4 regions of the Serratia sp. DFXYC6 genome follow, and region 1 is predicted to be linked to each of the others. Evidence: riboswitches for the same ligand, from Rfam matches in the RefSeq annotation. Region 1 holds a riboswitch; each other region holds the start of a gene.
What was found. Region 1 has a riboswitch for thiamine pyrophosphate ahead of thiC (phosphomethylpyrimidine synthase ThiC). Riboswitches for the same ligand answer to the same signal wherever they lie in the genome.
Positions count from the first base shown of each region.

Region 1 (7,854 bases):
CCTGGTCGCTTTCGCCCAGAGCCATGACATCGGTCTGACCATCGTCGGGCCGGAAGCGCCGCTGGTGATTGGCGTGGTCGACGCCTTCCAGGCCGTCGGTCTGAAAATTTTCGGCCCGTCACAGGCCGCCGCACAGCTCGAAGGCTCCAAAGCCTTCACCAAGGATTTCCTGGCGCGCCACCGCATTCCGACCGCCGAATATGAAAACTTCACCGAGGTGGAGCCGGCGCTGGCCTACGTGCGCCGCAAAGGCGCGCCGATCGTCATCAAGGCCGATGGCCTGGCGGCCGGTAAGGGCGTAATCGTCGCGATGACGCTGCAGGAAGCGGAAGAGGCGGTGCGCGACATGTTGGCCGGCAATGCCTTCGGCGACGCCGGCCATCGCATCGTGGTGGAAGAGTTCCTCGACGGCGAAGAAGCCAGCTTCATCGTGATGGTCGACGGCGAGAACGTGGTGCCGATGGCTACCAGCCAGGACCACAAACGCGTCGGCGACGGTGACACCGGCCCGAACACCGGCGGCATGGGTGCCTATTCTCCGGCGCCGGTCGTGACCGACGAAATCCACCGGCGCGCCATGGATCAGGTGATCTGGCCGACGGTGCGCGGCATGGCGGCGGAAGGCAACACCTACGTCGGCTTCCTGTACGCCGGCCTGATGATCTCCGCCGACGGCCAGCCGAAGGTGATCGAATTCAACTGCCGTTTTGGCGATCCGGAAACTCAGCCGATCATGCTACGCCTGCGCTCCGATCTGGTGGAGCTGTGTCTGGCGGGCGCCGAAGGCCGTCTGAACGAGAAGAGCTCTGATTGGGACGAACGCCCTGCCCTTGGCGTGGTGCTGGCAGCCGGCGGTTATCCGGGTGACTATCGCAACGGCGAGGTGATCCAGGGGCTACCGCAGCAGGAAAGCGCCGACGGTAAGGTCTTCCACGCCGGCACACGCTTGCAGGGCGATGACGTCGTCACCAGCGGCGGCCGCGTGCTGTGCGTGACGGCGCTGGGCGAAACCGTGGCGCAGGCGCAGCAACGCGCCTATCAGTTGGCGGAAGGCATTCAGTGGCCAGGCAGCTTCTGCCGCAAAGATATCGGTTATCGCGCGATTGCACGCGGCAAATAATTTGACCTTTCATGGTCATGACAAGAGGCTCCGCAGCGCGGGGCCTTTTTTATAGTTGGTCTTCTTTCGGTTCCCAGCTGCAGAAATCGTCGTTCGCCACCAGCAGCAGTTCGCTGCCTTCAGGCGCTTCCAGCCAGGCGACGCTCACCGGCCGGCTGCTGCTGCGGGCGCGTTTTTCGATCCAGGCGATGGAGGCGGCATCCAGCCCCGGTTTCATGCTTTGGCCGTCGCAGGTTTGCACCTCACCCTGCATCCAACGCCCCTGCAGCAATTTAACCTTGCCGGCGCGCAGCGCATTGCTCACTTCGAGGATCCGTCGCGCCTGATATTGGTACAGGGCGATTTCATCGCGGGTCAGCGGTTCGCGGCGTGTCGCCAGCTGGCGCTGCATAAAACTCACCGTGCCATCGTCGGCAAAGCGCAGCTGAATGGAGTCTCGATCGCCGTCGGCGTCGTTACGTTTGATTTGGCGCAGCACGTCGCCCTGATAGGTGTACAGCGTGGTAATGGTACCCGGGCCGCGGTAAGGGCTGTAAACGCTGACTAACACTTGCGGACGATGTTGCTCATCGTCTTTACGCCACAGACGTATCACGCCCTGATCGGCCACGAAGCCGCTGGCGGTAAAGCTGGGGATATCGGAATGGAAACTGCAGGCGCTCAGGCCGACGGCGATGCCAACGGCCATGAGCGCCCGACGAGTAAACAAAAGGGGCGCCATCGCCCCCCTGTTTAATCTTTTCACCGAGGCGCGGTCTTATTTAACGGCGTCTTTCAGTGCTTTGCCAGAAACGAACGCAGGCACGTTGGCTGCTGCGATTTTGATTTCTTTGCCAGTCTGTGGGTTGCGGCCAGTGCGCTCGCTACGATGGTTTACTTTGAAAGTACCGAAGCCAACCAATTGTACTGCATCACCTTCTTTCAGAGACTCAGTAATTGCAGCCAGGGTGGATTCCAGAGCCAGTTTAGCTTGTGCTTTGGAAAGGTCAGCCTTGTCCGCGATTACATCAATCAGTTGAGTCTTGTTCATAAGTTATCCTTACAGTGTGTTTATCGTTTGCAAAGCATCGAGTGCGACGGATATGCCGATTGACAGCACTCTCCTGCATACACGCACCGATAGCCACTTTTTTTACGCCCCCCAAATGTAGACCAGACAGGGTGCGGATGTGAAGCCTTAAGGCATGACAAATCAGGCGTTAAATCACGTTTTGTTGCCTTATTGCGCTAAATTTATCCCGATGTTGCTGACGCCCGCCTCCCGCAGGTCGGATCGCAGCCCCTTGATCAGGTCTATATCGCGCTCTTCACAGGCGTCCAACAGGCGGAAAATTTCCCATTGAATGTCCCATTCTTCCTCTACCGCCGGCAAACTTTCCAACTCTTCGTCGGTCATTTCCTTACCGGCTTGGGTCATTTCCAACATCGCCACGGTGCGAATCGATGTTTCACTGATGGCGATGGCGTGCTCCAGCGTCTCCCCGCCGAGCCGCGAATGGATCAGTTCCCCTAATGCGATACAGGCATCAATTGCCGGGTAAACGCCGTAAAGATCGTAATCTTCCGCCGACGGAATCGCCTCTTCCAACTTCTCGAGCTGGCTGTCGAAGTTGACCTTGGCGTCCTTCACCACCAGCGTTTCCCACACCAAATCCAGAATGCGGCGATAAACCGCCGGATCGCCGAACTCGGTCTGTTTGCAGAACATCTGGTAATTCGGGTACATACGCTCGCACAAACTGGCCATAAAGGTCAAATGTTGCCAGCCCTCGAGCCGTTCCAGACGTAAATGAATCGGGTTACGTAGCATGCTTTACTCTCTTACGCGTTATCTGCGGCGCAGTGTACCCGAAATCGCTCATGGCGACACCTCCGGATGCTGCTGCAACCACCGCTGAAACGCCGGACGGCGCGAAGCGATGGCATCGGCCCAACGGGTCGGCTCCGGCAAACGGTAGCCCGCCATGCAGCGTTGCACCCACGCCAGCGCGCTGTCGGCGCCCACGCGGTGACCGGTAGAGATGAACAGCGGGTTGCAACGCGCCTTGCTACGCCATACCCAGCCCAGCTGTTCTCCCTTATCTTCCAACGGCGCCAGCGCGCCGACGGCGGCGTCCAGCGGCGCGAATTTGCCGCACAGGCGCTTCTTGGCTACGCCGATGGTCGGCACATCGACCAGCAGGCCGAAATGGCTGGCGACGCCGAGGCGCCGCGGATGTGAAACGCCGTGCCCATCGACGAAGATCAGCCCCGGTTTTTGCCGCAGCTGCGCCCAGGCGGCCAACAGCGCCGGGTATTCGCGAAACGACAGGAAACCCGGAATATAAGGCATGACGGTGGCGATGCGCGCCACCTGATACTCCACCAGCTCCAGCGACGGATAGCGCAGGATGGCGATGGCGGCGCGCGTCACCGCGCCCTCTTGCTCGAAGCCCACATCGGCGCCGGCGATGAACGCCGGCGGTTCGGCCGGCAGCTCGTCGTAGCGAATGACTTCAGCGGCGCGCCGCAGCTGTTCGGCGCGCAGAGCCGCCATATCGGTCACATCGGATCCTTAACGGTGGTATTTCGCCGACTGCGCGTGCACCGCCTCGACGAAGGCCCCGGCGTGCTCCGGCGGCACATCCTGATGGATGCCGTGGCCCAGGTTGAACACATGACCGTTGCCGTGGCCGAAACCGGCCAGAATGGTCTCCACTTCTTCCGCGATGCGCGCCGGAGAAGCATAAAGCATCGACGGATCCATATTGCCCTGCAGCGCCACTTTGTCGCCTACGCGACGGCGCGCGTCGGCGATGTCGGTGGTCCAGTCCAGCCCCAGCGCATCGCAGCCGGTGGCGGCCATCGCCTCCAGCCACTGCCCGCCGCCTTTGGTGAACAGCGTTACCGGCACGCGGCGGCCGTCGTTTTCACGCAGCAAGCCATCGACGATCTTGTGCATGTAGTGCAAAGAGAACTCGCGGTAATCGCGCCCGGTCAGCACGCCGCCCCAGGTGTCGAACACCATCACCGACTGCGCGCCGGCCTTGATCTGGGCATTGAGGTAAAGGATCACGCTGTCCGCCAGCTTGTCCAGCAACAGGTGCAACGTGGCCGGCTCGGCATACATCATCTTCTTCAGCTTGGTGAATGCCTTGCTGCTGCCGCCCTCAACCATATAGGTAGCCAGCGTCCACGGGCTGCCGGAGAAGCCGATCAGCGGCACTTCGCCCTTCAGCTCGCGGCGAATGGTGCGCACCGCGTTCATCACATAGCCCAGCTCCACTTCCGGATCGAACACCGGCAGTTTGTCGACGTCGGCGCGGCAGGTGACGGGGGAGCTGAAACGCGGGCCTTCGCCGGCTTCAAAGTACAGGCCGAGCCCCATGGCGTCGGGAATGGTGAGAATGTCGGAGAACAGGATGGCGGCGTCCAGCGCGTAGCGGCGCAGCGGCTGCAGCGTAACCTCGCAGGCCAGCTCCGCGTTCTTGCACAGCGACATGAAATCACCGGCCTGGGCGCGAGTCGCCTTATACTCCGGTAAATAACGACCGGCCTGGCGCATCATCCATACGGGGGTCACATCCACCGGCTGACGCAACAGCGCGCGCAGGTAACGATCGTTCTTCAACTCAGTCATTTATGGGGCTCCCTTAATAATCTGCCGGCCATTGTACATTATTCTGCCCGGCACAGCGCCACGGTGTCCTCAATCAAGCGGCGCGCCACGGTGCCGGGCGGCGGCAACAGCGGCAGTTGGTCGTAACGATACCAGCCGGCATTGAGCAGCTCCTTGGGATCGTGACGAATCTCACCCTGGTGGTAATCGGCCATAAAGGCCATCATCAGCGAGTGCGGAAACGGCCAGGGTTGTGACGTGACGTAGCGCAGGTTCTTGATTTCAATATTGCTCTCTTCCATCACTTCGCGCGCTACCGCTTGCTCCAGCGTTTCGCCCACTTCAACGAAACCGGCCAGCACCGTGTGAATGCCGCCGCGATGGCGCACGTGCTGCGCCAGCAGGATCTGATCGTCGCGCCGAATGGCGACGATCACGCAGGGCGCGATCTGCGGGTAGTAGCGCTCCTTGCAATGGCCGCACAGGCAGGCGCTTTCGGTGCGGCTGAGGTGCATCTCATGGCCGCAGTAGCCGCAATAGCGATGGGAGCGGTAGAAATCCGCCAACTGCACGCCGCGCCCGGCCAGCTGGAACAGACCACGATCCTGATCCAACAACTGACGCACCGACCCCATCTCCCGCGGCATCGCCTGGCGCACCAGCCAGACCGGCGCGCCCTCCCACTCACCGATGACGCGCGCCATGTGGCCCTGCAGCCCGAGGGCGGCGGCGGTCCCCGACGGCAATTCACCGTTCGGTAACCAAAGTTTGCTTTCATGGCTGACGATCCACCAGCCGTTTTCATTGCCCGTTAATGCAAGTTCCATATCGTTGTTGCACAACCTCAGCTTCACTGGCACTCTACAAATCGGCTTTGTTACATTTTAATAACTTACCGGTTACTTTTGTTACTTACACGGAGTCAAACATGCTCAACCGTTTGGAAAGGCTGACTCAGCGCGTTGGCGGTAGTAATGAATTAGTTGATCAATGGCTTCAGGCCCGCAAGCAGTTGCTGGTCGCCTACTGCACGCTGGTAGGCCTCAAACCGAATAAAGAAAAGCATACGCCGCTGAATGAAAAAGCGCTGGAGAACTTTTGCCATAACCTGGTGGATTACCTCTCCGCAGGGCATTTTCATATCTATGACAGAATTATCAAACAAGTGGAAGGCGCAGCCAGTCCGAAAATGTCGCTGGCGGTGAACATCTACCCCAAACTGTGGGCCAATACCGAACAGATCATGGCGTTCCACGATCGCTATACCGAAGTGGATATCGATCAGGAGGTTTGTCTGGAATTCCACCAGGCCTTGTCGGATATCGGCGAAACGCTGGCGGCGCGCTTTGCGCTGGAAGATAAGCTGATCCTGCTGGAAGCGGAAGCCACGCAGCAACCGCTGCCGGACCAGGCGCTGGATCCGGCGCGTTAAAATTTTATAGTTTTTTTTCTTATCCCTCCTATACTGGGGGGCATCTTGTCGGAGTGCCTAGCGCCTGATTTGTTCATCGAATCAGCCAGGCTGAGACCGTTAATTCGGGATCCGCGGAACCTGATCGGGTTAATACCCGCGAAGGGAACAAGAGTAATCTATCGCCACAGACACGGCCTTCCCCTTGCGGGCGCCCTGCCTTATCGGCCACCATCATTACTCCCTCCGAGCTCCAGACAAGCAACTTTCCCAACCCAACACACTGGTAGGAACTTGCTATGTCTAACGTTAATCCACCGCGCGCCCGTAAAGCGCAACGCGAAGCCGCCCAGCAGTTTATCGACACCCTGCAAGGCATGGCTTTCCCAAACTCACGCCGCATCTACTTGCAGGGTTCGCGCCGCGATATCCAGGTGCCGATGCGTGAAATTCAGCTCAGCCCGACCCTGGTCGGCGGCAGCAAAGATAACCCGCAGTATGAACAGAACGAGGCGATCCCGGTGTATGACACCGCCGGCCCGTACGGCGATCCACAGGCCGAGCTCGACGTGCACGCCGGCCTGGCCAAGCTGCGCGCCGGCTGGATCGACGCACGCGGCGATACCGCCACCCTGAGCGGTGCCAGCTCCGGCTTCACCCAGCAGCGGCTGGCGGACGAAGGTCTCGATCACCTGCGTTTCGAACACCTGCCGCTGCCGCGCAAAGCGCTGCCGGGCAAGTGCGTAACCCAGTTGCACTACGCCCGCGCCGGCATCGTCACCCCGGAGATGGAATTCATCGCCATCCGTGAAAACATGGGGCGCGAACGCATTCGCGGCGAGGTGCTGCGCCACCAGCATCCGGGCCAGGGCTGGGGCGCCAACCTGCCGGACAACATCACGCCGGAGTTCGTGCGCCAGGAAGTGGCCGCCGGCCGCGCTATCATTCCCGCCAACATCAATCACCCGGAAGCGGAGCCGATGATTATCGGCCGCAATTTCCTGGTAAAGGTGAACGCCAATATCGGCAACTCGGCGGTCACGTCGTCGATCGAAGAAGAGGTGGAGAAGCTGGTATGGGCCACCCGCTGGGGCGCAGACACCGTGATGGATCTCTCCACCGGCCGCTATATTCACGAAACCCGCGAGTGGATCCTGCGCAACAGCCCGGTGCCCATCGGCACCGTGCCGATCTACCAGGCGCTGGAGAAGGTCAACGGCGTGGCGGAAAACCTCACCTGGGAGATGTTCCGCGATACGCTGCTGGAACAGGCGGAGCAAGGGGTCGACTACTTCACCATCCACGCCGGCGTGCTGCTGCGCTACGTGCCGATGACCGCCAAACGCCTGACCGGCATCGTGTCGCGCGGCGGCTCGATCATGGCCAAATGGTGTCTGTCGCACCATCAGGAAAACTTCCTCTATCAGCATTTCCGCGAAATCTGTGAGATCTGCGCCGCCTACGACGTTTCGCTGTCGCTCGGCGACGGCCTGCGCCCCGGCTCAATTCAGGACGCCAACGACGAAGCCCAGTTCGCCGAACTGCATACGCTGGGCGAGCTGACCAAAATCGCCTGGGAATACGACGTGCAGGTGATGATCGAGGGCCCTGGCCACGTGCCGATGCAGATGATCCGCCGCAACATGACCGAAGAGCTGGAACACTGCCACGAAGCGCCGTTCTACACCCTCGGTCCGCTGACCACCGACATCGCCCCGGGCTATG
Region 1 is NZ_JBXUNV010000009.1:20,693-28,546, reverse strand. Features, by position in the region: gene purD (phosphoribosylamine--glycine ligase) at 1-1,120, shown strand, start outside; gene AC2CGQ_RS24420 (DUF1481 domain-containing protein) at 1,170-1,841, opposite strand; gene hupA (nucleoid-associated protein HU-alpha) at 1,878-2,150, opposite strand; gene AC2CGQ_RS24410 (YjaG family protein) at 2,340-2,930, opposite strand; gene nfi (deoxyribonuclease V) at 2,979-3,665, opposite strand; gene hemE (uroporphyrinogen decarboxylase) at 3,675-4,739, opposite strand; gene nudC (NAD(+) diphosphatase) at 4,778-5,545, opposite strand; gene AC2CGQ_RS24390 (Rsd/AlgQ family anti-sigma factor) at 5,647-6,150, shown strand; TPP riboswitch at 6,190-6,314, shown strand; gene thiC (phosphomethylpyrimidine synthase ThiC) at 6,429-7,854, shown strand, end outside.

Region 2 (7,854 bases), on a different contig from region 1:
CGCGCGCCGCGCAGATCTTTTTCCGGCTGATCGTGCAGCGCCTGGCTGTTGGTATAGGCATGCGTGGTATTCATCAAGCCGTATTCGATGCCAAACGCCTGATGCAATACCTGCGCGGCGGGCGCCAGCCCGTTGGTGGTGCAGCTGCCGTTGCTGACCACCTTATGCAGCGCCGGATCGTAGAGCTGGTCGTTAACCCCCATGACGATGGTGATGTCGTCGTTCTTGGCCGGCGCCGAGATAATCACCCGCTTGGCGCCGCCGTGCGTGATGTGCACTTCCGCCTTGGCTTTATCGGTAAAGAAGCCCGTCGCTTCGATCACCACGTCCACGCCCACGCTGCTCCAGGGGATCTCGGCGGGATCGCGCTGTGAAAACACCTGAATCGGCCGGCCGTCCAGCAGCAGCTGGTTGTCGCCGGCTTCCACCCTGGCCGCCAGCGTGCCGGAAAGCGTGTCGTATTTCAGCAGGTGCGCCAGCGTCTTGCTGTCGGTCAGATCGTTGATCGCCACCACTTCAAAATCGCTGCGCCCCAGCGCCGCGCGCAGCACGTTGCGCCCGATCCTGCCGAAGCCGTTAATGCCTACTCTCACCATGATGCACTCCTCATTTGTGGACTTTGCCTAAAATCTAGCGCCGACCAGAAGCGGCGTAAATGACGTTTACCAATCAATTTACGCCAAATTGCGCGCATGAAAGCGTTCGCGGTATTCGCTCGGGGTCAGCTGCAGTTTGCGCTCAAACACCCGCCGCAGGTTAAGGCCGTTGCCGAAGCCGGTGGCTAAGGCAATCTGCTCGATACCTTCCGCGCTCTGTTCGAGGCGCTGCCTGGCGGTATGCAACCGCCCCTCTTCGACGAATTTGGCGGGAGAAATGCCCGTCTCGCGGGTGAACACCCGGGTAAAGTTGCGCGGGCTCATCGCCACGCGCTCGGCCAACCGATCGACGCTGAGATCGTCGGCGAGGTTTTCCAGGATCCAGGATTGCAGGTCACGGATCGGCCCCGGCGATTTGGCCTGGTTGAGCGGGTAGCGGCTGAACTGCGCCTGCCCGCCGGGGCGGCGCAGAAACATCACCAAGTCCTGCGCCACTTCGCGCGCCTGCACGAAGCCGTAATCATCCTCCACCAGCGCCAGCGTCAGATCGAAGCCGGAGCTGACGCCGCCGGAGGTCCAGATCGGCCCGTCCTGCACGTAGATTGGGCCGTTTTCGACCTGCACCCGCGGGAAGCGCGCCTGCAGCGTTTCCGCCAGCCGCCAGTGGGTGGTCGCCCGCCGCCCGTCCAGCAACCCGGCTTCGGCCAGCAGCAGTGCGCCACCGCAAACGGAAGCGATACGGCGCGCCTGCGGCGCCGCGCGGCGCAGCCAATCGGCGACCAGGGCACCCTCTTCTTCGGTCGCCCCCTTGCCGGCGACGATCACGGTATCGCGCGGCAGGGCCGGATCGAGATCCGCCAGGCGATGATCGGCCAACAGGCTCAGCCCGGACAGGCCGTGCACCACCCGGTGAGATTGCGTGGTGGCGACCGCGATCTGATACAGCGGCGTCTCGGCAGGGCTCAGGCGATTGGCCTGCATCAGGATATCGGCGATGCCCGCCGCTTCGAACAGCATGCCCCCTTCAGGGACGATAATCAGGAATGAGTGCATGGCGATAATATAAATAACAATCAAAACAGGCCAGGCGACCACTGTATAAGAAAAGCCCCGTCGGTTCACCCTGCGGGTATAAAAAAGCCCGCCGATAATCACCGACGGGCCAGGAAGGAACGGCCATCAAGCCTGCGGCAGGTTCACCCCGCCGGCGCGTGCCAATTGCGCCAGCAGCGCCGTTTGAAACGCCTCGTCGTGTACCGCGGCGTGAGGCTCGAACCGCTGCTGATGATGCCAATAGCCGCCGGAAATCAGTGCCTGCGGCTCATCGCTGCTCACCAGCCACGCCTGCGTCACGTGTCCCAGCGCCAGATCGTCGGGCGCATCCGCGCCGCCCATTTTGGTTGGCACCCAGCCGGGATCGACCGCGCTGCTGATGACGCCGGGCCACAGGCGCGCCACGGCGGCGGCCAGCGCGGTGACGAACAGCTTGCTGTCCGAATAGGAGCCGGCTGCGCCGCCAAGCCAGTCCACGCCGTTCAGTTCCGCCACGCCGTCAAAGTGCATGCTGCTGCTCAGGTAGACGATGCGATCGGGGCGTTCGATCAGGGCCGTCAGCAGATAGGGCGCCATCACGTTCACCGGCATCACCTGCGGCCCGGTGAACATGCCGGCGTTGTGGATCACCGCATTCGGGCGGCCAAGACGATTCACCTGCTCGGCGACCTGCCGGATCTGCTGCACCTCGGACAGATCGCCAATCACCGCCTGCGCGCCCTGATCCAGCAGATCGCGCACCGCCTCCAGACGGCCGGGGGCGCGCGCATGCAGGATCACCTGATGCCCTTCCTCCAACAGCGTTTGCGCGGCGGCGCGGCCCAGCCCGTCGACCGAACCGGTAATGAAAATGCGTGACATGCCACTCCTCCGTTTAGCGCCAGCCGAGCGCCGGCGCGACATGGGTTAAAATCGATTCGATAACGTGGGCGTTATAATCCACGCCCAGCTGGTTAGGCACGGTCAGCAGCAGCGTATCCGCTTCGGCGATGGCCTCGTCCTGCGCCAGCTGCTCGATCAGCGCGTCCGGCTCGGCGGCATAGCTGCGGCCGAAGATCGCCCGGGTCTGCGCGTCGATATATCCCAGCTGATCGCCCTCTTTGCCGCTGCCACCGAAGTAATTGCGATCCCGCTGATCCACCAGCGCAAAGATGCTGCGGCTCACGGAAACCCGCGGCTCGCGCGCATGGCCGGCCTCTTGCCAGGCGGCGCGATAGGCGCGGATCTGCTTGGCCTGCTGGATATGGAAGGGTTCGCCGGTCTCGTCATTCTTGAGCGTCGAGCTTTGCAGGTTCATGCCCAGCTTCGCCGCCCAGACGGCGGTGGCGTTCGAACCGGCGCCCCACCAGATGCGATCGCGCAGCCCGGCGGAAAACGGCTCCGGCCGCAACAGCCCGGGCGGATTGGGGAACATCGGCTGCGGATTGGGTTCGGCGAACCCTTCGCCGCGCAGCGCTTCCAGAAAGACTTCGGTATGGCGGCGGGCCATGTCAGCGTCGGTTTCGCCCTCGGCCGGGGCGTAACCGAAATAGCGCCAGCCGTCGATCACCTGCTCCGGCGAGCCGCGGCTGATGCCGAGCTGCAGCCGCCCGCCGGCGATCAGATCCGCCGCGCCGGCGTCCTCCACCATGTACAGCGGATTTTCATAGCGCATGTCGATCACGCCAGTGCCGATCTCGATACGTTGGGTTTTGGCTCCGATGGCGGCCAGCAGCGGGAACGGCGATCCCAGCTGACGCGCGAAGTGGTGCACGCGAAAATAGGCGCCGTCCGCCCCCAGATCTTCGGCGGCAACCGCCAGATCGATGGACTGCAGCAGCGCATCCGCTGCGGAACGGGTGCCGGACTGGGCGGAAGGCGTCCAGTGGCCAAACGAGAGAAAACCAATCTTTTTCATCGGGCATCGTCCTCAAAAGCAAAATCATCGGCCTACAGTGACAAAAACCGCGCGCCTTGCGCCAGCAAAATCGCCCCCGATCGCACTAAACGAACCGATTGCCGCCGCGCCGCCCGGCGATTGTAATCAAAAAACAAATGTCGTATAACAGGCAGCTCCGAGGGGTGTCCTGTTACGGGCTGAGATGGCGCAAGCCGAACCCTTTGAACCTGATCTGGGTCATGCCAGCGAAGGGACGGTTAGGCAACAACGCGATTACCCGTTGCCTGTTCATACCTCAGCGTGCCCGGATCTCCACTGACTCAAGGAGGTCCCATGTCCATCACCACCCTGTTCGAAAGCGGTCTTTACGGCCGGTTGCGCCACCATGCCGGCAGCCACTGGCAGGACTACGTCGATCACCCGTTTCTGCAGCAGCTGGCCGCCGGCACCTTGCCTGAACGCGCTTTTCGCCGCTACCTGACCCAGGACTATCTGTTCCTGCTGCACTTCGCCCGCGCCTACGCGCTGCTGGTCAGTAAGCTGCGCACCCTGCCGGAGATGCGCGCCGCCACCGCCTCGCTCAACGGCATCGTCGCCGAGCTGCCGTTGCACGTGGCCTACTGCGCCGAATGGGGGCTGAGCGAAGCGCAGATCGCCGCCCAGCCGGAGGCGGCGGAAACCATGAACTATACCCGCTACGTGCTGGACATCGGCCATGCCGGCGACGCCCTCGATCTGTTGGCCGGTCTGCTGCCCTGCGTGGCCGGCTATGCCGAAATCGGCCTGCGGCTGCTGCACGATCCCGCCACCCAGATGGAGGGCAATCCTTACGCCTCCTGGATCCGCAACTACGGCGACGAGGGCTATCTGGCCGGCGTGCGCGCCGCCATCGAGCTGCTCGAGACCGTCGGCCACCAGCGCGGCGCACAGGATCGCTTCACCGAGCTGGCGCAGATTTTCACCACCGCCACCCAACTGGAGTCGGCATTTTGGCAGATGGGGCTGAACGCCTCATGACCTCTCCGCTTCTCCCGCCCGGTATCCAGGTGCGGGATCTCAGCCTGCGTTTCGGTCAGCACATCGTCTTCGACCGGCTGAGCTTCGACATCGCCGGCGGCAGCTTCGTCGCCCTGCTCGGCGCCAGCGGCGCCGGCAAAACCAGCCTGCTGAAGATCATCGCCGGCCTGGCGCAGGCCAGCTCTGGTTCGGTGACCGGCAGCGACGGCCTGCCGATCGCCGGGCGCATCGCCTACATGGGGCAAAAAGATCTGCTTTACCCGTGGCTGACCATCGAGGAGAACGTCGCCCTCGGTTCGCGGCTGCGCGGCGAAACGCCGGATCGGGCGTGGGCGGCGCACCTGCTGGAGCGCGTGGGCCTGGCCGCGCATGGCCGCAGCCTGCCAGCCTCGCTGTCCGGCGGCATGCGCCAGCGCGCCGCCATCGCCCGCACGCTCTACGAACGCCAGCCGATCGTGCTGATGGACGAACCCTTTTCCGCGCTGGACGCCATTACCCGCGCCGAGATCCAGAGCCTGGCCGCCGAGCTGCTGGCGCAAAATACCGTGCTGTTGATCACCCACGATCCGATGGAAGCCTGCCGCCTGAGCCACCGGCTGCTGGTGCTGTCGCCCTGGCCGCTGGGCCTCGACGATACTCATCGCATCAGCGGGCTACCGCCGCGCGCGCCGGATGACGCCGACCTGCTGAAAAGCCAGGCCGAGCTGCTGCAGCAGCTGGTGAGGGCAGCACAATGAATAGTGCCCAAGAGCGTGGACTCACCCGCCTGCGGCGCGGGCTGACGGTATTCGTCGGCCTGCTGCTGCTGTGGTGGCTGGCGGCGCAAAGCGGCATCCCGGCCTTTCTGCTGCCCACGCCGGGCGCAGTGGCGCAGGCGCTGTGGGACGGGCGCGGCTATCTCGCCTGGCACACGCTGGTCACCGCTTCGGAAATCGTCAGCGGGCTGGTTCTGGGTGTGTTGCTCGGCGCGGCGCTGGCGCTGTGCATGATTTTCTCGCCGCGCCTGCAGCGCTGGCTGATGCCGCTGGTGCTCACCAGCCAGGCGATACCGGTGTTCGCCCTGGCCCCGCTGCTGGTGCTGTGGTTCGGCTTCGGCATGAGCGCCAAGGTGGCGATGGCGGTGCTGGTGATCTTCTTCCCGGTGGTGTCGGCCTTTTTCGACGGGCTGCGCCGGGTCAACAACGACTACCTCGATCTGGCGCGCACGATGCGCGCTTCGCGCTGGGCGCAGCTGCGGCACGTGCGGCTGATGGCGGCGCTGCCGGCCTTCGGCTCCGGCCTGCGCATGGCCGCCGCCGTCGCGCCCATCGGCGCCATCATCGGCGAATGGGTCGGCTCGGCCGAAGGGCTGGGCTATGTGATGCTGAACGCCAATGCGCGCATGCAGACCGACGTCTGCTTCGCCGCACTGTTTATTTTGGTGCTGATGACCGTGCTGCTGTGGGCCGCGGTGGATGCGCTGCTGCGGCGCCTGATCGCCTGGGCGCCGGAAAACGACTGATGATTGCAACCATAACCAGGGATAAAGGAACGACCATGATCAAACAAACCGTCTGCGGGCTGTTGCTCGGCGCCGCCATCACCGGCCAGGCCGGCGCGGCCGACAAGCTGACGCTGGTGCTCGACTGGTACATCAACCCCGATCACGCGCCGATTATGGTGGCCGAGCAGATCGGCGCCTTCAAGGCCGCAGGGCTGGACGTCAAGATCGTGCCGCCGTCCGATCCGGCGCTGCCGCCGCGACTGGTGGCCGCCAAACAGGCCGACCTCGCCATCACCTATCAGCCGCAGCTGCATTTCTTCGCCGATCAGGGCCTGCCGCTGATGCGCGTCGGCACGCTGATCAACACGCCGCTGAATACGGTGATCGCGCTGGATAAAAACATCACCTCGCCGGCGGATCTCAAAGGCAAAACGGTGGGTTACTCGGTCAGCGGCATCGAACAGGCGACGCTGGCCACCATGGTCGAACACGAGCATCTCAAACCGCAGGATATCAAGCTCATCAACGTCAACTTCCAACTGACCAGCGCCCTGCTGGCGGGCCAGGTCGATGCGGTGATCGGCGGCTACCGCAATATCGAAGCGCTGGAGCTGAAGCTGCAGGGCAAAAAGCCTGTGGTGTTCAACGTCGAAGACTACGGCGTGCCGGCCTACGACGAGTTGATCATCGTCGCCAACCGCGATGCGGTGAACGAGCCGAAAATTCGCAAATTCCTCGCCGCGCTGAAGCAAGGCAGCGACTACCTGCACGCGCACCCGCAGGACACCTGGTTGGCGTTCGCCAAGGCGCACCCGGAGCTAAATACCGAGCTGAACAAACAGGCGTGGCAAGCCAGCCTGCCGCTGTTCGCCCGCGATCCGGCCAAGTTGGATCGGGCCCGCTACCAGGCTTACGAACAGTTCCTGTTCGACAATAAGCTGATCAAGAAAATCACCCCGGTAGACCAGTACGCGGTGGAGCTCGACTGATCACGCCGAGGCGGCCGGCGGCGCCACCGTCACCTCGCCCTGGCCGCTGCGCTGCAGGGCCGCCTTCACCAGCCCATTGGCCTTGCAGCGTTCGATAAACGCGTTCACGTAGGCGGCGCCCTGCGTGTTTTGCCGCGGCACCGCCATCGCCTGGCGGATGGCGGTAAAATGTCCGTCCAGCACTCGGTAGCCGGGATGGGCGGCCGCGGCGGCCAACAGCGGTTGACGCACGCCGGCCGCCGCCTCCAGCCCCCGTTCGAAAAACAGCGCGATCGCCTCGGCGGAGGTTGCCGCCCGCACCAATTGCGCCTGCTGCAGCGTGCGCGATAAAAACAGATCGTACGCCGCCCCCTGCCCGACCGCGATGCGCACCTCCGGCCGGTCGAGCTGCGCCACCTCAGAGTAAGGCGCGTCGTTCGCCACCAGATAAGTCCCCTCGATGATCACGTAGGGTTCGCTGAAGGCGATCTGCGCCGCGCGCACCGGCTCGATGGCCATAAACGCCAGGTTCCAGGCGCCGCTCTCCAGATCGGCGAACACCTTGCCGGCCGCGTCATAGGTCACCAGCTCCAGCGCCACGCCCAGTTCGCGAGCCAGCGCGGCGGCCAGCTCCACCGAAGCGCCTTGCGGTTTGCCATCAGCCCCGGCCTGCGCCAGCACCGGATTGCCGTAGTTGATCGCCGCGCGCAACACGCCTTGCGGGGCCAGATCGTCGAGTACCGCTGCGGGGATTGTCTGCATACTTCCTCCTGAATGGCTGATGGATGCACCGTCGTGGCGCTCATTAAGCGTAGAGCGAAACCTCCGACCAGCAAGCTTTCGCCGCCGCGGCCGCCG
Region 2 is NZ_JBXUNV010000001.1:768,786-776,639, reverse strand. Features, by position in the region: gene gap (type I glyceraldehyde-3-phosphate dehydrogenase) at 1-596, opposite strand, end outside; gene AC2CGQ_RS03840 (GlxA family transcriptional regulator) at 675-1,649, opposite strand; gene AC2CGQ_RS03835 (SDR family NAD(P)-dependent oxidoreductase) at 1,776-2,510, opposite strand; gene AC2CGQ_RS03830 (LLM class flavin-dependent oxidoreductase) at 2,524-3,546, opposite strand; TPP riboswitch at 3,697-3,799, shown strand; gene tenA (thiaminase II) at 3,862-4,545, shown strand; gene AC2CGQ_RS03820 (ABC transporter ATP-binding protein) at 4,542-5,282, shown strand; gene AC2CGQ_RS03815 (ABC transporter permease) at 5,279-6,046, shown strand; gene AC2CGQ_RS03810 (ABC transporter substrate-binding protein) at 6,082-7,017, shown strand; gene AC2CGQ_RS03805 (transporter substrate-binding domain-containing protein) at 7,018-7,758, opposite strand.
Region 2: linked by a shared signal. The riboswitch ahead of tenA (thiaminase II) and the one ahead of thiC (phosphomethylpyrimidine synthase ThiC) in region 1 are both predicted to bind thiamine pyrophosphate.

Region 3 (7,854 bases), on a different contig from region 1:
AAACTGGATGTAAACCGGGTTGGTCAGGGCGTCGGGGGTAAAGAAGGGCACTTTCGGCGGCGGTGCGGCCTGCAGGGCGTCGGCGTAGTCGCTGCGGTTGGCGTAGACCTGCAGGAGGCTGGCCATTTCATTGAGCGGCGCCGGCACCTGCGGATCGTCGCTGCCGGCGATCGCGACGGAAAATCGCAGTGCGCTTTCGTGGCTTATCGCGGTTTGCAGTGCGCGGCAGGCGGCATCTATCTCTTGCGCCAATTGACGCGCGGCCGCGCCGAAAGCCGGCGGCAGCTGGTAGGCCAGGATATTGAGCTGCAACACCAGGGTGATCAGCGCCAGATAACCGGGCTCGTTGGCGCGGCAGCGATCGCTGCGCATCACCGAAAAGCGCAGCAGCTTATGCAGCTCGGTGGCGTGCTGGGAGATGGCGCTCAGATCGCGCGTCTCGCCGCCGTTGGTCAACATAGCGCGGGTTTCGTCCAACACCGCGTTCATCCGACCCTTTAGCTGTTTCAGCGGTTCGGCCGGCAGCAGCAGGGTATTAACGATCAGGGTGAGCAGGATGGCGTAGTTGATCGCCACCCATACCCACAGCACCAGTCGTATCACCACTTCCGCCTGCGGAGTGAGATCGACAAAGCTTTGCGTGTAGATCACCACCAGCGCCATCAGGAAGAACAGCACCCCAACCTTGGTCACCCGCATCAGGAACACGCTGAGGAAAAACAGCGCGCTGGAGAGCAAGATGCGCAGCATCGGGTAGTCGTAGGTGAACTTCAGCACCAGGATAGCGGCGCCGATCGCCAGCGTGGAGCTGACGAAAAACAGGATACCGATCGCGCGGGTGATCACGATATTGGACTGCGTGATAAAGAAGACAGCGATCAGCGACAGCGCCAGCCACGGTACCTGCAGCGTCTGCGAGATCACGATGGCGATCGCGCTGGAGAGCAGGGCGCGGATCACCAGGTTTATGCGGCTGTCCGAAGGGCGCAGCTCGTCGATCAACTGGGACAGCCAGCCGCGAGACATCGTTTTATTCTTCATGGCGCAGGTTCAGCTTGGCCACCGCCGAAGCGCCCACGCGGAACAGCGCCGGGTTGGGAGCCTCTACCGCGATCTTGACCGGGAAGCGCTGAGAAACGTGCACCCAGTTGATGTTGCGCGACACGTTGGGCAGCCCGCCCAGCACGCTGCCGCCGTCGTCGGGCTGCACGCCGTAGCTGACCGACTCCACCTTGCCGCTGAAGGTCTGGCCGGCGTCGCTCATTAAATACAGCGTGGCCGGCACGCCGGGATGCACGCCTTTCAGATCGGTTTCGCGGAAGTTGGCGACCACGTACCAGTGGCGGGTGTCGATCAGCGTGAACACCGGTTTGGCGCTGGAGGCATATTGGCCGACGGTGGTTTTCAGGGAGGCGATGCGGCCGTCGAACGGCGCTCGCACCTCGGTAAATTCCAGATTCAGCTTGGCGATGGCGATGTCGGCCTGCACTTCGGCGCGCTGCGCGACCAGGGCTTCGACGCCGCTGACGGCGGCTTCCGCCTGTTTCGCCTGCAGCAATGCGGCCTGCAGTTCCGCCTGCGCCGAGCGCTGGGAGGTGCGGGCGGTTTCCACTTCTTCCGCCGAAACGTAGTTCTTGCCGAGCAGCTTCTGCCGGCGGTTGAGGGTGTCGGTCGCCTGCGCCACCAGCGCCTGCGAGCGTTTGACGATGGCGTTCATCGATTCGGCGTTGTACTGCTGCGCGTTGACCGAACGCTGCGTCAGTTTGATCTGTTCATTCAGCGTGATCAGGCGCGCTTCGCTGGCCGCCAGCGCGTCCTGGTAAGGGCGCGGATCGATGCGGAACAGCAGATCGCCTTGCCGCACTTCCTGGTTGTCGCGGATCGGCATCTCGACGATGCGGCCGTTCACCTCCGGCACTACGTCGATGGTGTCGGCATAGGCGTAGGCATCGTCGGTAGTGGGGGCGTTTTCCACCCGCCAGACGACGACGGCGGCCACGATGAGCGTCAACGCCAGGATGGTAAGCACCAGCAGTCTGCGCTTGTTGGAGGTTTGTGGTTGGGTCATGGCGTCAGTCTCAGTGGGGGAAAACCAGTAACCAGGTCAGCATGGCGATCAGCGCGGTCAGCGCCGGATACGTCAGCAGCTGCGGCGCCAGCCAGGCGCGTTTTTCCGGGGTGCGCAGCAGCAGGTGGATCGCCACCATGCCCGCCACGCCGCCGCACAGGCAAAACAGCCAGTCGGGGAACGAAGCGCCGAACACCACCATGGACGGTGCCGGTGAGCACCCGGTGAGCAGCAGCACGGTCAGGCAGGTGATAAGCAGTTTTTTGTCGGGCATAGGGCTTTCTCTGGCGATTGGCTTGGTCGACGGGCCGAATGGAATGACTCTTTTTCAGTGAGTGAGGTCACTGTTTGTCTTCCCTACGCTTGCGCAAGGAGAAACTAGAATAAATACTCTACTCTAAACTAGAGGGATTAATCTAGTTTTTTGTGTCACCCTGCCTTCGCGGCGGCAAATGGGTATAATACGTTGATGACAGCGGGCAGAAACGAATATGCAAATCGACGAACACATCACCGGGCGAGAGCCGCAGCAGGAAAGAGGGCGGCAACGCGTACAAACCATTCTGGATTCGGCGGCGGCGATCGTGGCGCAGGACGGGCTGGCGGCGCTCAGCATGCAGCGGCTCGCCAAGCACGCCAGAACCTCCATCGGCTCGATGTATCACTTTTTTCCCGATCGCCACGTGGTGATCAAGGCGCTGGCGGATCGGCACACCGAATCGATCGAGGCGCTGGTGCGCGACATGGCGTTGGCCAGCGACGACGAGTGGAGGCGCCTCTCCGCTGAAGAGGTGATCCAGCGACTGTTTTCTCCCTATGCGCAGTACCTGCGCGAGCACGCCGACTACCTGCCGGTGATGCGGGAAATGAACCTGCCGGATGAAAAGTCCAGCTTCCTGGCGCTGATCGCCCGAGTGCTGCAGCTGCGCCGCCCCGAGACCGCCGAAGCGGAGATCCTGCAGCAAACCCGGCTGTTGCAAAGCCTGGTGGCCGGCACCTTGCACCACATCTTCAAAACGGCGCCGCAGAGCGTGGCGTTCACCCTGGCGGAGCTGCCCGGCGTGCTGAGCCTGTATCTGGCGGGAAAAGAGGGAAGCATCGCTTAGGCGCGAGCCAATTTAATCGCTTGTTTGTCCGCGCCGGCGCTGGCATGATCCCGCTCAGGGATTAACGCAACGTTGATCACAACCTATTGATTTTCATGACTCGGGGTGCCCTTCTGCGTGAAGGCTGAGAAATACCCGTATTACCTGATCTGGATAATGCCAGCGTAGGGAAGTCACGGCCGCCCAGCCGGCGCCGCCTTCTTGAACGCCGGTTGGGAGGAATATGATCGCTCGACCTGATGCACTACCCGGCGCTCGCGCCGCGGCCTGCCTGACCCAATTCCAACAGCGGCCTCCGCTGATCCACTGCCTGACCAACGAAGTGGTGCAATCGCTGACCGCCAACGTGCTGCTGGCGCTCGGCGCCTCCCCGGCGATGGTGGTGGAGCCGCAAGAGGCGGCGCAGTTCAGCGCGCTGGCCGACGGCCTGCTGATCAACGTCGGCACCCTCAATGCGCTGCGCGCCGAATCGATGCGGGCGGCGGTGGCCGCCGCCAATCAGGCCGGCAAGCCCTGGACGCTAGATCCGGTGGCGGTCGGCGCGCTCTCCTACCGCACCGCCTTCGCTAAACAGCTGCTGGACGAGCAACCGGCGGCGATACGCGGCAACGCCTCGGAAATCATGGCGCTCAACGGGTTGCTGGCCAGCGGCCGCGGCGTGGACAGCGGCGACGATTCCTTGGCGGCATTGCCCGCCGCGCGTGAGCTGGCGCGGCGCAGCGGCGCGGTGGTGGCGGTCACCGGCGCGGTGGATTACGTCACCGACGGCCAACGCGACTGGGCGATCGAAGGCGGCTCCCCGCTGATGACGCGGGTGGTGGGCACCGGCTGCGCGCTGTCGGCGGTGGCGGCGGCGTTTTGCGCCCTGCCGGGCGATCGCCTGGACAACGTGGCGACCGCCTGTCGGGTGATGTCACACTGCGGCGGCCTCGCGGCCAGGCAGGCCGCCGGGCCGGGCAGCTTTACGCCGGCGTTCCTCGACGCCCTGTATCAACTGCGCGGGGAGGATCTGTGATGAAACGTATTAACGCGCTGACCATCGCCGGCACCGATCCCAGCGGCGGCGCCGGCATTCAGGCCGATCTGAAAGCTTTCTCGGCGCTTGGCGCCTACGGCACTTCGGTGATCACCGCGCTGGTAGCGCAGAATACCCGCGGCGTGCAGTCGGTGTATTACATCGATCCGGCGTTCGTCGCCGCGCAGCTGGACTCGGTGTTCAGCGACGTGCGCATCGACAGCGTCAAGATCGGCATGCTGGCCAATGCCGACATCGTGCAGGCGGTGGCCGAACGTCTGCGCCATTACCGGCCGGAATTTGTGGTGCTGGATACCGTGATGCTGGCGAAAAGCGGCGATCCGCTGTTGGCGCCGGAGGCGGTAGAGTCTATCCGGCGCGAGCTGTTGCCGCTGGTGTCGATCATTACGCCGAACCTGCCGGAAGCGGCGGCGCTGCTGGCGTGCGCGCCGGCGGAAGATGAAGCGCAGATGCGCGAGCAGGGGCGGGCGCTGCTGGCGATGGGCTGCCAGGCGGTGCTGATGAAGGGCGGCCACCTGAGCGAAAGCGAGAGCCCGGACTGGCTGTTTACCGCCGAAGGCGAGCAGCGCTTTACCGCGCCGCGCGTCGCCACCCGCCATACCCACGGCACCGGCTGCACGCTCTCGGCCGCGCTGGCGGCGCTGCGCCCGCGCCATGCCGACTGGGCGGCTACGGTGGCCGCCGCCAAGGACTACCTGCAACAAGCGCTGCAACAGGCGGATACGCTGGAAGTGGGGCACGGCATTGGGCCGGTGCATCATTTTCACGCCTGGTGGTGAGCCAACTTTTTGCCGCAACCGTGGTCTGACTAGTTCAGGCCCGGTTTTATGGGCGAAACCTGATTTAACCTAGGGAGAAGGACTATGACGGGACACCAGGCGCTGCGTTGCGCCCTCTTCGGCGCACTGCTCAGCTTCAGCGCGGGCAGCTTTGCCCAGCAGATCGTCACCACGTCGGATTTGATTCAGCAGCCGGGGTATCAGGCCAGCTGGCAAAACATGGTCAAAGGCCAGGCGCGGATGCCGGGCTGGGCGCGCAAGGGCGTTGGCACCTCTACACCGGCGCAAAATCTGAGCTGGAAGGGCAAAGAGTATCTGGTTGGCAATCTGTGCAAACCGCACGACTGCGGCAACAACTTTTTGATCGTGGCGTTCAGCGCGGATAAATCCCAGGCCTGGGGCGTGCGGGTCGAGGTGGAAGATCGGCCGGAAGCCGTCGATCATCCGAAGAAATATGCTAAGTACCAGTGGCTCGGCAAGCCGGATGAAGACATGAAGGCGCTGCTGAAGCAGCAGTTCGAGAACAATCCCGACTGGAAATAATCTGACCGGGGGCGCCGCTGCCGGCGCCCCCGGCGTTGATCAGCCGATGCCGGCCTGATGCAGATCGTGCAGGTTGAGCGCCCCCACCAGCACGCCGTCCATATCGACCACCGGGGCCGCGCTGATGTGCTGTTCGTGCAGCGCTTCCAGCGCCTCTCCGGCGCGCCACTGCTCCGGCAGCCGATAGCCGGGGCGGGTGATCGCCGGGCTGAGCGGATCCTGCAGGCTATTGCCCTTCACCAGCCAGCGGCGCAGGTCGCCGTCGGTAAATACGCCCACCACCCGCTGCTGCGCGTCGCAGACCGCCACTAACCCCAGCCCGGTGCGGCTCAGTTCCAGCATCGCTTCCATCACGTTGGCGCTTTCGCTCACGCGCGGCAGGCGATCGCCGGTGCGCATCAGGTGATGCACGCGGTTCAGCAGGCGCGCCCCCAGGCTGCCGCCCGGGTGCGAGCGGGCGAAGTCTTCCGCGTTGAAACCGCGCTGGCGCATCAGCGCCATCGCCAGGGCGTCGCCCATCATCAGGGTGTTGACCGCGCTGGAGGTCGGCGCCAGCCCCATCGGACAGGCTTCGCGCTCGACGCCGATATCCAGCACGCAGGCGGCGGCCAGCGCCAGCGGCGACTCTTTGCCGCCGGTGATGGCGATCACCGGAATGCCGTTCTCCGCCAGCAGCGGCAGGATCAGATCCAGCTCTTTGGCGCGGCCGGAATAGGAGATGAACACCACCACGTCGTCGGCGCCGATCATGCCGAGATCGCCGTGCAGCGCCTCCGCCGGATGCACGAAGAACGACGGCGTGCCGGTGCTGGCCAGCGACGCGGCGATCTTCTTGCCGATATGGCCGGACTTGCCGATGCCGGAAATCACCGCTTTGCCGCGGCAGTTCAGCAGCAGCTCGCAGGCGCAGACGAAGTTGTCATCCAGGCGCGCCAGCAGGCGCTGCGCTTCGGTCAGCTCGATCTCCAGCGTTTCGCGGGCAAAGGCGAGCAGGGCGTTGGCGTTACTCATCGGGGTCTCCTACCAGAATAATATTGATGCCTTTCGCCTGCAGGGCGGCGAGATAATCGGGGTTGATGTCTCGGTCGGTGATCAGCGTATCGACGGCGCTGAGCTCGCACACCACGTTCGGGCTCTTGCGGCCGAATTTCGAGGAGTCTACCAACAGAATAATGCGGCTGGCGGCTTCGCACATCGCCTTGCTGACGTTGTGCACTTCGTTGAAGGTGGTGACGCCGGCGTTGAGATCGACGCCGTCCGCGCCGATAAACAGCTTGTCGAAGCTGAATTGCTGAAACGCCGATTCCGCCAGGCTGCCGTGGAACGAGGCCGACTTCTTGCGGTAGGTGCCGCCGGGCATCAGGATGGTCTGATCGTTGTCCAGCTCCACCAGCGCGTTGACGATGGTCAGGCTGTTGGTCATCACCGTGATGTTGTTGAACTGTGCCAGGTGCGGCACCATCTGCAGCACCGTGCTGCCGGCGTCGAAGATCAGCGAGTCGCCGTCGGCGATCAGCGCCACGGCGGCGCTGGCGATCTGGCGTTTTTTCTCGGTGTTGATATGGGTTTTGCGGTCGATCGGCTGATCGCCGTCGTCGCGGCTGAGCACCACGCCGCCGTAGGTGCGGATCACCTCGCCTTCTTCTTCCAGCAGGGTGAGGTCCTTGCGGATGGTGGTGCCGGTAGTGGAGAAATGCTCGGCCAGGGCGTCCACTGCCGTTTTGCCATGTCGCTGCAGATATTCAAGGATAGCGGCCTGCCGCTGCTTTGGTTTCATCGCGATTCCCGTTCACAAGAGTTGGGCATTTCCCCTCGCTGAATAATTCACTATGAAAGGTAATGTCTTTTAATGTGAAAATATCACGATTTGGGTTCAATCGCTAACGATAGTGCAGACTGGCATGCGCGATCCTCGGGGAAGATCACATCCGGGCGCAAATCCCGCTGATGCAACCCGTGTAAATGAGGCAGCGGGCGTGGCCGGGCGAAAACGGTCAGGCCGCGCAGCAACAGGCTGCCGCACACCCGCCGGTCGGCGTCGAAGGCCAGCGCTAGCACCACTCGCGGGCGAAAACGGCCGCCGGAACGGCCGACGCCCACGGCGCCCAGCTGGCATAAACCATCGAAGGCGCGGTTGAAACGTTGCAGTTGCCACCAGCCGAAGGCGATTTGCAGCAGCCAGGCCAGCAGCGCGAAGGCGATCAAAGCTTGTGTCATGGCGTTCTCCTTAGCCCCCTCTGCTGAAGGGGGCATCGATTGGCGTCAGAACATCACCTGGCCGCCGGTGATGTTGATCGATTGGCCGGTGCAGTAAGAGGCCTT
Region 3 is NZ_JBXUNV010000001.1:206,156-214,009, forward strand. Features, by position in the region: gene AC2CGQ_RS01100 (FUSC family protein) at 1-1,026, opposite strand, end outside; gene mdtN (multidrug transporter subunit MdtN) at 1,031-2,068, opposite strand; gene AC2CGQ_RS01110 (YtcA family lipoprotein) at 2,079-2,342, opposite strand; gene AC2CGQ_RS01115 (TetR/AcrR family transcriptional regulator) at 2,560-3,174, shown strand; TPP riboswitch at 3,266-3,362, shown strand; gene thiM (hydroxyethylthiazole kinase) at 3,398-4,189, shown strand; gene thiD (bifunctional hydroxymethylpyrimidine kinase/phosphomethylpyrimidine kinase) at 4,189-4,989, shown strand; gene AC2CGQ_RS01130 (inhibitor of vertebrate lysozyme family protein) at 5,074-5,532, shown strand; gene gutQ (arabinose-5-phosphate isomerase GutQ) at 5,572-6,543, opposite strand; gene srlR (glucitol operon DNA-binding transcriptional repressor SrlR) at 6,536-7,309, opposite strand; gene gutM (transcriptional regulator GutM) at 7,393-7,749, opposite strand; gene srlD (sorbitol-6-phosphate dehydrogenase) at 7,795-7,854, opposite strand, start outside.
Region 3: linked by a shared signal. The riboswitch ahead of thiM (hydroxyethylthiazole kinase) and the one ahead of thiC (phosphomethylpyrimidine synthase ThiC) in region 1 are both predicted to bind thiamine pyrophosphate.

Region 4 (7,854 bases), on a different contig from region 1:
TCAAATACCCGCACGTCTTCGCTGTGGCGCTTCACCTGCAGCACATCCTCCAGCTTTTCCACCTGGCTTATCATCTGCTCCAGCCGCTGATCGTCGGCGACCAATAGCCAAATGCGGCTTTGCTGGCCGTCTTTCAATGGCAGGCACAAAATGCCTTCGACGTTGAACGCGCGGCGGGCGAACAGCCCGCAAACGTGCGACATCACGCCGGGATGGTTGCGCACCGCCAGCTCCAGGATCACCTGGGGTTTATCTTGTGGTTGCAGCATGGCTTATTCTCCAATCATGTCGATGTTGGCGGCGCCCGGCGGCACCATCGGGAATACTTTTTCGTTGATATCGATCAGCGCGTGGATCAGGCAGGGACCCGGGCGTTGGATCGCCTCGGCCAGCGCCGCCTGCGGATCTTCCGCGGCGTTCAGATCGCAGGTATCCAACCCGAATCCGGCGGCGATCTTCAGGAAGTCGGTGCGCTTCGGATAGGCGGCGGCGAAGATGCGCTGTTGGTAGAACAGGGTTTGCTGCTGGTGCACCAGCCCCAGCGCCTGGTTGTTCATCAAAATGATTTTCACGTCCAGATCGTGCTCGACCGCGGTGGCCATTTCCTGAATGTTCATCATCAGGCTGCCGTCGCCGGAGAAGCACAGCACTTTGCGCTCGGGCTCCGCCAGCGCCGCGCCGATCGCCGCCGGCAGACCGAAGCCCATGGTGCCCAGACCGCCCGACGTCAGCCACTGGCGCGGCCGGCTCAGCGGATAGGCTTGCGCCACCCACATCTGATGCTGGCCTACGTCGGTGGTGATGATGGCGCTGTCGTCCACACAGCGCGCGGCGGCCAGCACCAGGCCGTAATGGCTCAGCGGATCGTCGGCGTTCGGCATGTTGAACGGGAATTCGCGCTTCAGGTCATTGACGGTGTTCAGCCATGCGCTGCGCGGCTGCGTGTCGATCTGCGGCAGCAGCTGGCGCAGCACCTGGCCGACGTCGGCATGGATCGCCACGTTGGCCTGTTTGACCTTGCCCAGCTCGGCGCGGTCGATATCCACATGAATGATGGCGGCGTTAGGGCAGAACTGCTCGGTTTTGCCGATCGCCCGATCGTCGAAGCGCGCGCCCAGCACGATCAGCAGATCGGCTTCCTGCAGAATGAAGTTGGTGCTGCGCGCCGCGTGCATGCCCAGCATGCCCAGCGACAGCGGGTGTTCCACCGGCATCGCGCCCAGCGCCATCAGCGTCATGGTGGTGGGCAGACCGGCGCGTTCGGCCAGTTCCACCGCTTGCCGGTGGGCGTCGGCGCAGATGATGCCGCCGCCCAGGTAGAGGATCGGGCGTTTCGCCTGATTGATCATCGCGGCCGCTTGCGAAACCAGCGCCGGATCGAAGCTTGGAGCGGCGTCCGGCACGGCGATCGGCGGCAGCTCTTCCAGCGTGATGGTGGCGGTTTGCACGTCTTTCGGCACATCGATCCAGACCGGGCCGGGGCGGCCGGACTCGGCGATACGGAAGGCGTCGCCAATCACCTGCGGCAGTTCACGGATATCGCGCACCAGATGGTTGTGCTTGGTGATCGGGATGGAAATGCCGTAGGTATCCACTTCCTGGAAGGCGTCGGTGCCGATCATCGAGGAGGGCACCTGACCGGTGATGCACACCAGCGGAATGGAGTCGAGCTTGGCGTCGGCGATGGCGGTGACCAGGTTGGTGGCGCCCGGCCCGCTGGAGGCGATGCACACCGCCGCCTTGCCGTTGGCGCGCGCCATGCCTTGCGCCATAAAGCCCGCGCCCTGTTCGTGGCGCGCTAGCACGTGGTGAATGCGGGTGCTTTGGCTCAGCGCGTCATACAGCGGCAGCGCGGCGCCGCCGGGAATGCCGGCGACGGTGGTGATGCCCTGACGCTCCAGCAGATGAACGATCAATTGTGCGCCGGTGAAGCTGGTGCCCGGTTGAGGCGTGCCCGAAGTTGCCATGTTCCTGTCCTTTCTCAAGGCCGGTGAGCTTTGCTGGGCAGGGTGCTAAAACAAGAAACCCCGCCCGGTTTGCGCCGGCGGGGTTTGGGAATCGATGCGTTGATTCGGACCCTACGGCGCATTGCCGACGACCACCACCACACGCACGACGACCACCGCGGCTGGTAGCGCGGTAACTAGTAGGGTCGAAGTCAGCGAGGATGCGATCACAGGGAACCTTATCATCAGTAAAAAAAGTCAGGTTTTTATAAAAACACAGGCGCAAAATTCGCACAACAGGTTTATTGGCGCAGCATAAAAAACGCGCGTCAGATCACGCTTTGCCCGAAATGCCCAGCACGCGCGCTTCGGGCGCGCTGCCGTCCAGCAGGGCCTGCGTCGGGCCATCGTAATAGATGCGGCCGTCGACCACCAGCAGCGTGCGCGGCGCGATGCGTGCGGCGTCGTCGAGGTTGTGCGACACCATCAGCAGCGTCAGGTTGCGCTGTTCGCATACCGTCTGCAGCAGTTGCAACATCTCGTTGCGCAGCGCCGGATCGAGCGCCGAGAAGGGTTCGTCGAGCAGCAGGATCGGCCGTTGGCGAATCAAACAGCGCGCCAGCGCGGCGCGCTGACGCTGGCCGCCGGAAAGTTGCGACGGCAGGCGCTCCAGATGCTCTTCCAGACCGACCTGACGGGCGATGTGCGCCCGCTGTTGGCGCTGCTGTTCAGTCAAGCGCAGTCCGGGATCCAACCCCAGCCCGATGTTCTGCGCCACCGTCAGATGCGCGAACAGGTTGTTTTCCTGAAACAGCATCGACACCGGCCGCTTGGCCGGCGGCGTGGCGGTATGGTCTTCGCCGTTCAGCAGCAGCCGGCCGCTGGCCGCCGGCAGAAAACCGGCGATCAGGCTCAGCAAGGTGCTTTTACCGGCGCCGCTGGGGCCGAGCACCGCGACGCGCTCGCCCGGCTGGATGCGCAGATCAAAGCGCATCGGCAGGTGGTCATACAGGTAGGTCAGTTTTTCAAGCGTCAGCATGGCGGCCCGGTAAGCGTTCAATCAGGGTAAACAACAGGAAGCACAGCAGCAGCAACAGCAGCGCGGTCACCGCCCCGTCGTTGCTGCGGTAGGCGCCAATCTGCTGATACAGGTAAAAAGGCAGGGTACGGAAATGCTCGTTGCCAAACAAGGCGACCACGCCGAAGTCGCCGATCGACAGCACGCAGGCGAAGGCCAGCGCCTGTGCCAGCGGGCGGCGCAGGGCGCGCAGCTCAATCAGCCGCAGCCGTCGCCAGCCGCGGATATCCAGCGACAGGCACAGCGGGTTGTAACGTTCGGCGAGGTCGCGCATCGGGTTCTCCAATACCTTCAGCGCATAGGGCACCGCCATCAGCGCATTGGTGAGGATCACCAGCGCATAGGGCGACTGCGGCAACCCCACGGTATCGCTCAGCAGCAGGAAGAAGCCGGTGGCCAGCACGATGCCCGGCATCGCCAGGATCACCATGCCGCTGAGCTCCAGCGCCTGGCCGCCGCGCAGCTGTTGCCGCAGTTTTAGCTCACGGCTGCTCCACAGCAGCATCATCGTGAGCGCCACGCACAGCAGCCCTGCGCCGAGGGCGATGCGCAGCGACGTGAACAGCGCCTGCCACAGCACCGGCTGGCGCAGCACGCTGACCATGGCCTGGTTGGCGCCATCGGCGATCACCGCCAGCAGAGGCGGCAGCAACAGCAACAGCGCGGCGGCGATCAGCAGAAAATCGCCGACGCGTCGCCACAGGCTGTCATCCGGATTGCGCCAGCGCTGGGCGTGGGTATGCCCCACCGGCAATGCCTGGCTCAGGCGCTGACTGATCAACACCAGCCCGAGACAACAGCCCAGCTGGATCAGCGCCAGCATGGCGGCACGCCCCAGATCGTAGTCGTAACTCAGCGCCTGGTAGATCGCCAGTTCGATGGTGGTGGCCTGCGGCCCGCCGCCCAGCGACAGCACGGTGGCGAAGCTGGCGAAGCACAGCATGAAGATCAGTGCGCCGCTCGGCAGGATTTGGCGGCGCAGCGCCGGCCATTCGACGAAGCGGAACTGCTGCCAGCCGTTCATGCCCAATTGGGCGGCCAACTGGCGCTGCTCCACCGGAATGTTCTCCAGTGCCTGCAGCAACAGGCGGGTGGCCAGCGGCAGGTTAAAGAACAGGTGCGCCAGCAGAATGCCCTGCAGACCGTAGGGCGAGAAACCATACTCGACGCCCAGCCAGCCGCACAGCGTCGCCAGCCAGCCCTGGCGCCCATAGACGCTGAGCAGGCCGAACACCGCCACCAGCACCGGCAGCACCAGCGTCATGGCGCACAGCCGCAGCAACAACTGCCGGCCGGGGAAACGGCGGCGATAGAGCGCGCGCGCCAGCAGAATGGCGGGCAGCACCGAAATCAGCGCCGACAGCAGCGCCTGCAGGAAGGTGAAACGCACCACGTGCCACAGATAGCTGTCCTGCCACAGGCTGCGCCAGTCGCTGTCCGGCGCGTGACGCCACAGCGAACCCAGCGCCAGCGCGGCGACGAGCAGGATCAGGCCGGCGGCCAGCAGCCCCGGCCAGAGCCAGCGGGGGATCAGCGGCTGACGGCGGTTTGCCATGCCCGGATCCAGCCGCCGCGTTGTGTGGCCACCTCTTCGGCGCTGTATTGCAGCGCGGTCTGCGGCACGTTCATCTGCTCAAAACCGACGGGCAGCGGGGTGTTGATCACCGGGTACATCCAGTTGCCGGTCGGGATAGTGTTCTGGAATGCCGGCGTCACCATGAACCGCATGAAACGCTCGGCCAGTTCAGGCTGTTTGGTGGCTTTCAGCTTGCCGGCCACTTCCACCTGCAGGTAGTGGCCTTCGCTGAACGTGGCGGCGGCGTAAAGGTCTTTTTTTTCTTCGATCAGGTGGTAGGCGGGAGAGGTGGTATAGCTGAGCACCAGATCGCCTTCGCCTTTCAGGAACAGGCCGTAGGCTTCGCTCCAGCCTTTGGTGACGGTCACGGTCTTTTTCGCCAACTGCTGCCAGGCGGCCGGCGCCTTGTCGCCATACACTTTTTGCATCCACAGCAGCAGGCCGAGCCCCGGCGTGCTGGTGCGCGGATCTTCGTAGATCACTTTCCAGTTGCGGTCGCTGCTGACCAGTTCCTGCAGGCTTTTCGGCGGGTTCTTCAGTTTTTCTTTGTTGTAGACGAAGGCGAAGTACCCGTAGTCGTAAGGCACGAAGGTCGCGTCCTGCCAGCCGCCCGGCACCGTCAGCCTGGCGGTATCGACGCCGCTCGGCGCGAACAGGCCAGTTTGCTGCGCCGCCTGCAACAGGTTGTTGTCCAGCCCCAGCACCACATCGGCGGCGCTGTTCTTGCCCTCCATGCGCAGGCGGTTCAGCAGCGAAACGCCGTCTTCCAGCGCCACGAACTTCAGTTCACAGTCGCATTCGGCCTCGAAGGTTTTTTTCACCGCCGGGCCTGGGCCCCAGTCGGCGGCGAAGGAATCGTAGGTGTAAACCGTCAGCGTCGGCTTGGCGAACGCCGGCGCGGCGCACAGCAGCAATAAGCAGGGCAGATATTTTTTGACCACGTTGCACTCCTGAAAAATAAGGGGGCAAGGGCATCTGAGGGGGCGAGGCGGCGTCGCCGGTTCGCTGGGCTCAAATCCCTCCGCCGGTATTGACCGGATCAGGTTCGACGGGTGTGCTCTCAGCGGAAAATCAGGCTTATTACGCGGCCCGGTTCTCCGCACCCCGTTGAGACGGCGCTATTGTAAAGATTAACCGACTTGGGCGAAAGGCGCTTATGTCTCCGGCGGGGCAAACCAGGCGGACTTGAAGTCGAACCAGCCGAGGGTGTTCATCCGCACGCCGCGCATGCTGCGCTGGCCGTGCAGCTGCAGCCAGTGGTGGAACAGCGGATGCAGCTGGTGGTTGCTGACCAGTCGCTGGCAGAACTCCGCCAGCGGCAGGCGGTTGGCGCGCCACAGCGCCGCGTCCTGCGCCAGATCTTCGTTCATACAATGCTGCATCAGCGGCAGTTCGTACAGCGTGGCGAACAGCGAAAACTCCAGCGGCAGATAGAAGTTGGCGCTGCCAAGCCACAGATCGCTGCGCGCGTCGCCCTGGTGCCAGGTGGCGTAATCCACGCTTTGCACGATCAGGCGGATGCCGTGCTGCGCCAGCAGCGGCTCGATCGCCTGACGGATGGCGTGAAACTCCGAATGCTCATTGAAGTGGGTCATCGTCAGTTCGGTCAGCCCCGCCGGTTTGGGCTGCTGCGCCAGCGCGCGGTTGTGGTGCCAACGGGGCAGCAGGCCGTACGCCGGCGACCAGTAGCGCTGGTAGAGCGGCCCGGCGTGGCTCAGCAGCAAAATGGGGTTGATCAATTCGCACAGCCAGCTGCGAATGGCGGGATCGGCGGCCAGCGGGGAGCGCCGGTCGAACAGCAGGAAATAGCAGCCCTCTTCCAGCCGGCTTTCCAGTTCGTTGTTGCCGGTTTCATCGCCCTGCAGCTGTACGCCGGAATGCACCAGTTCTTCGGAGAACTCCGGCAGCACCCAGATATTCACCTCGTCGATCAGCGCCCGGTAGCCAAAATAGTCGTCGAAGGCGTGGATCTTCATCTGGCTGGGGAGATTGCGCACTACGCGATAGGGGCCGGTGCCGATCGGATGGCGGGCGAAATCCGGCAGTTCGCGCCATTCGCGCGGCAGGATCATGGCGTGCACGCTGCCCAGCAGCCAGGGCAGCCAGTGGTCGGGGCTGCGCAGATGCACATCAATCACGAATGGCGTCGGCGAGGTGACGCTCTCGATATGCGAGAACAGCGGTTGCGAGGTCAGACGCGAGAGAGAAGTAATGACGTCCGCCATCTCCAGCTCGCGGCCGTGATGAAAATGGATCGCCGGGCGCAGGTAAAAACGCCAGTGCAGTGGCGTCAACGCCTGCCAATGGTGAGACAGATCGGACTCCAGTTCCCCGTTTTCCTCATTTATGCGTGTCAGGCCGTTGAAGATCTGGCGCGCCAGATGGGTTTCCGAACGCCGCAGCGCCGAGCCGGGCAGCAGGTTGTACAACTGCCGGTAGTAGAGCACCCGCAGGATGTGTTTCCCCTGGCGGAAGCTACGCCCCAGCTGCGACAGCAGCATCTGGCGCACCACGTTTTTGTCGCCCACCAGTTGCACCAGTTGATCGATGCGATCCTGTTCCAGCAGCTCCTCGGCCCGCTGTTGCTGCAGCGCCAGGCCGGTGTAGTGGAAGGTTAGCCGCGAACGCTTGCCGCGCCCCGACTCCGCCTGCCAGGTGAGCCAGCCTTCCCGCTGCATGGCGCTCAGCAGGGAGCGCACGTGGCGCCGCGAGCAGCTGAGCACCTCCGCCAGATCCTGCAGCGTGGTGTCGGTGGTTTCACCGTGGCAGCGCTGCCACAGGCGGATGAACTGCTGCTGCAATCTGGACGTGGACATAAAAGAGGAACGCTCCCGCTTCAACTCGTCAATTTTTCTTTCCCTATATTACGCCGATAATTTTCATCAATGAAAGGGGAGGGCGTAATCATGAAAGCTTTCTTATCCAGGCAGTTCTATCAGCGCTATTTCAGCGCGGTGCGCCGCCAGCGAGCCGACTGGCTGAGCGTGGTGCCCGAACAGGCGCGGCTGGCGATGCTGGCGCACCTGACGCAATGGGACATTAAAGAGATGACCGATAAGCAGTATCGCGAGCACCTGTAGGGGCTGCGGCAACAAGTTTCTGAGTAATGGTGCTGTTTCACCAGCCAGTGGGGCGACCCACTGGTTTTTTTATGCGCGGTCATGGCGATGCGCTTGCATTTTTCTCGCCGTGGCCTAAGGTTCTTTCTTCTGCTTTGAGGTCAGGGAAGACGATATGCAACGCCTGAGCCGGTT
Region 4 is NZ_JBXUNV010000003.1:425,248-433,101, forward strand. Features, by position in the region: gene ilvN (acetolactate synthase small subunit) at 1-269, opposite strand, end outside; gene ilvB (acetolactate synthase large subunit) at 273-1,967, opposite strand; gene ivbL (ilvB operon leader peptide IvbL) at 2,079-2,192, opposite strand; gene thiQ (thiamine ABC transporter ATP-binding protein ThiQ) at 2,281-2,985, opposite strand; gene thiP (thiamine/thiamine pyrophosphate ABC transporter permease ThiP) at 2,972-4,579, opposite strand; gene thiB (thiamine ABC transporter substrate binding subunit) at 4,555-5,541, opposite strand; TPP riboswitch at 5,599-5,717, opposite strand; gene sgrR (HTH-type transcriptional regulator SgrR) at 5,755-7,416, opposite strand; gene sgrT (glucose uptake inhibitor SgrT) at 7,507-7,680, shown strand; gene AC2CGQ_RS18340 (MFS transporter) at 7,835-7,854, shown strand, end outside.
Region 4: linked by a shared signal. The riboswitch ahead of thiB (thiamine ABC transporter substrate binding subunit) and the one ahead of thiC (phosphomethylpyrimidine synthase ThiC) in region 1 are both predicted to bind thiamine pyrophosphate.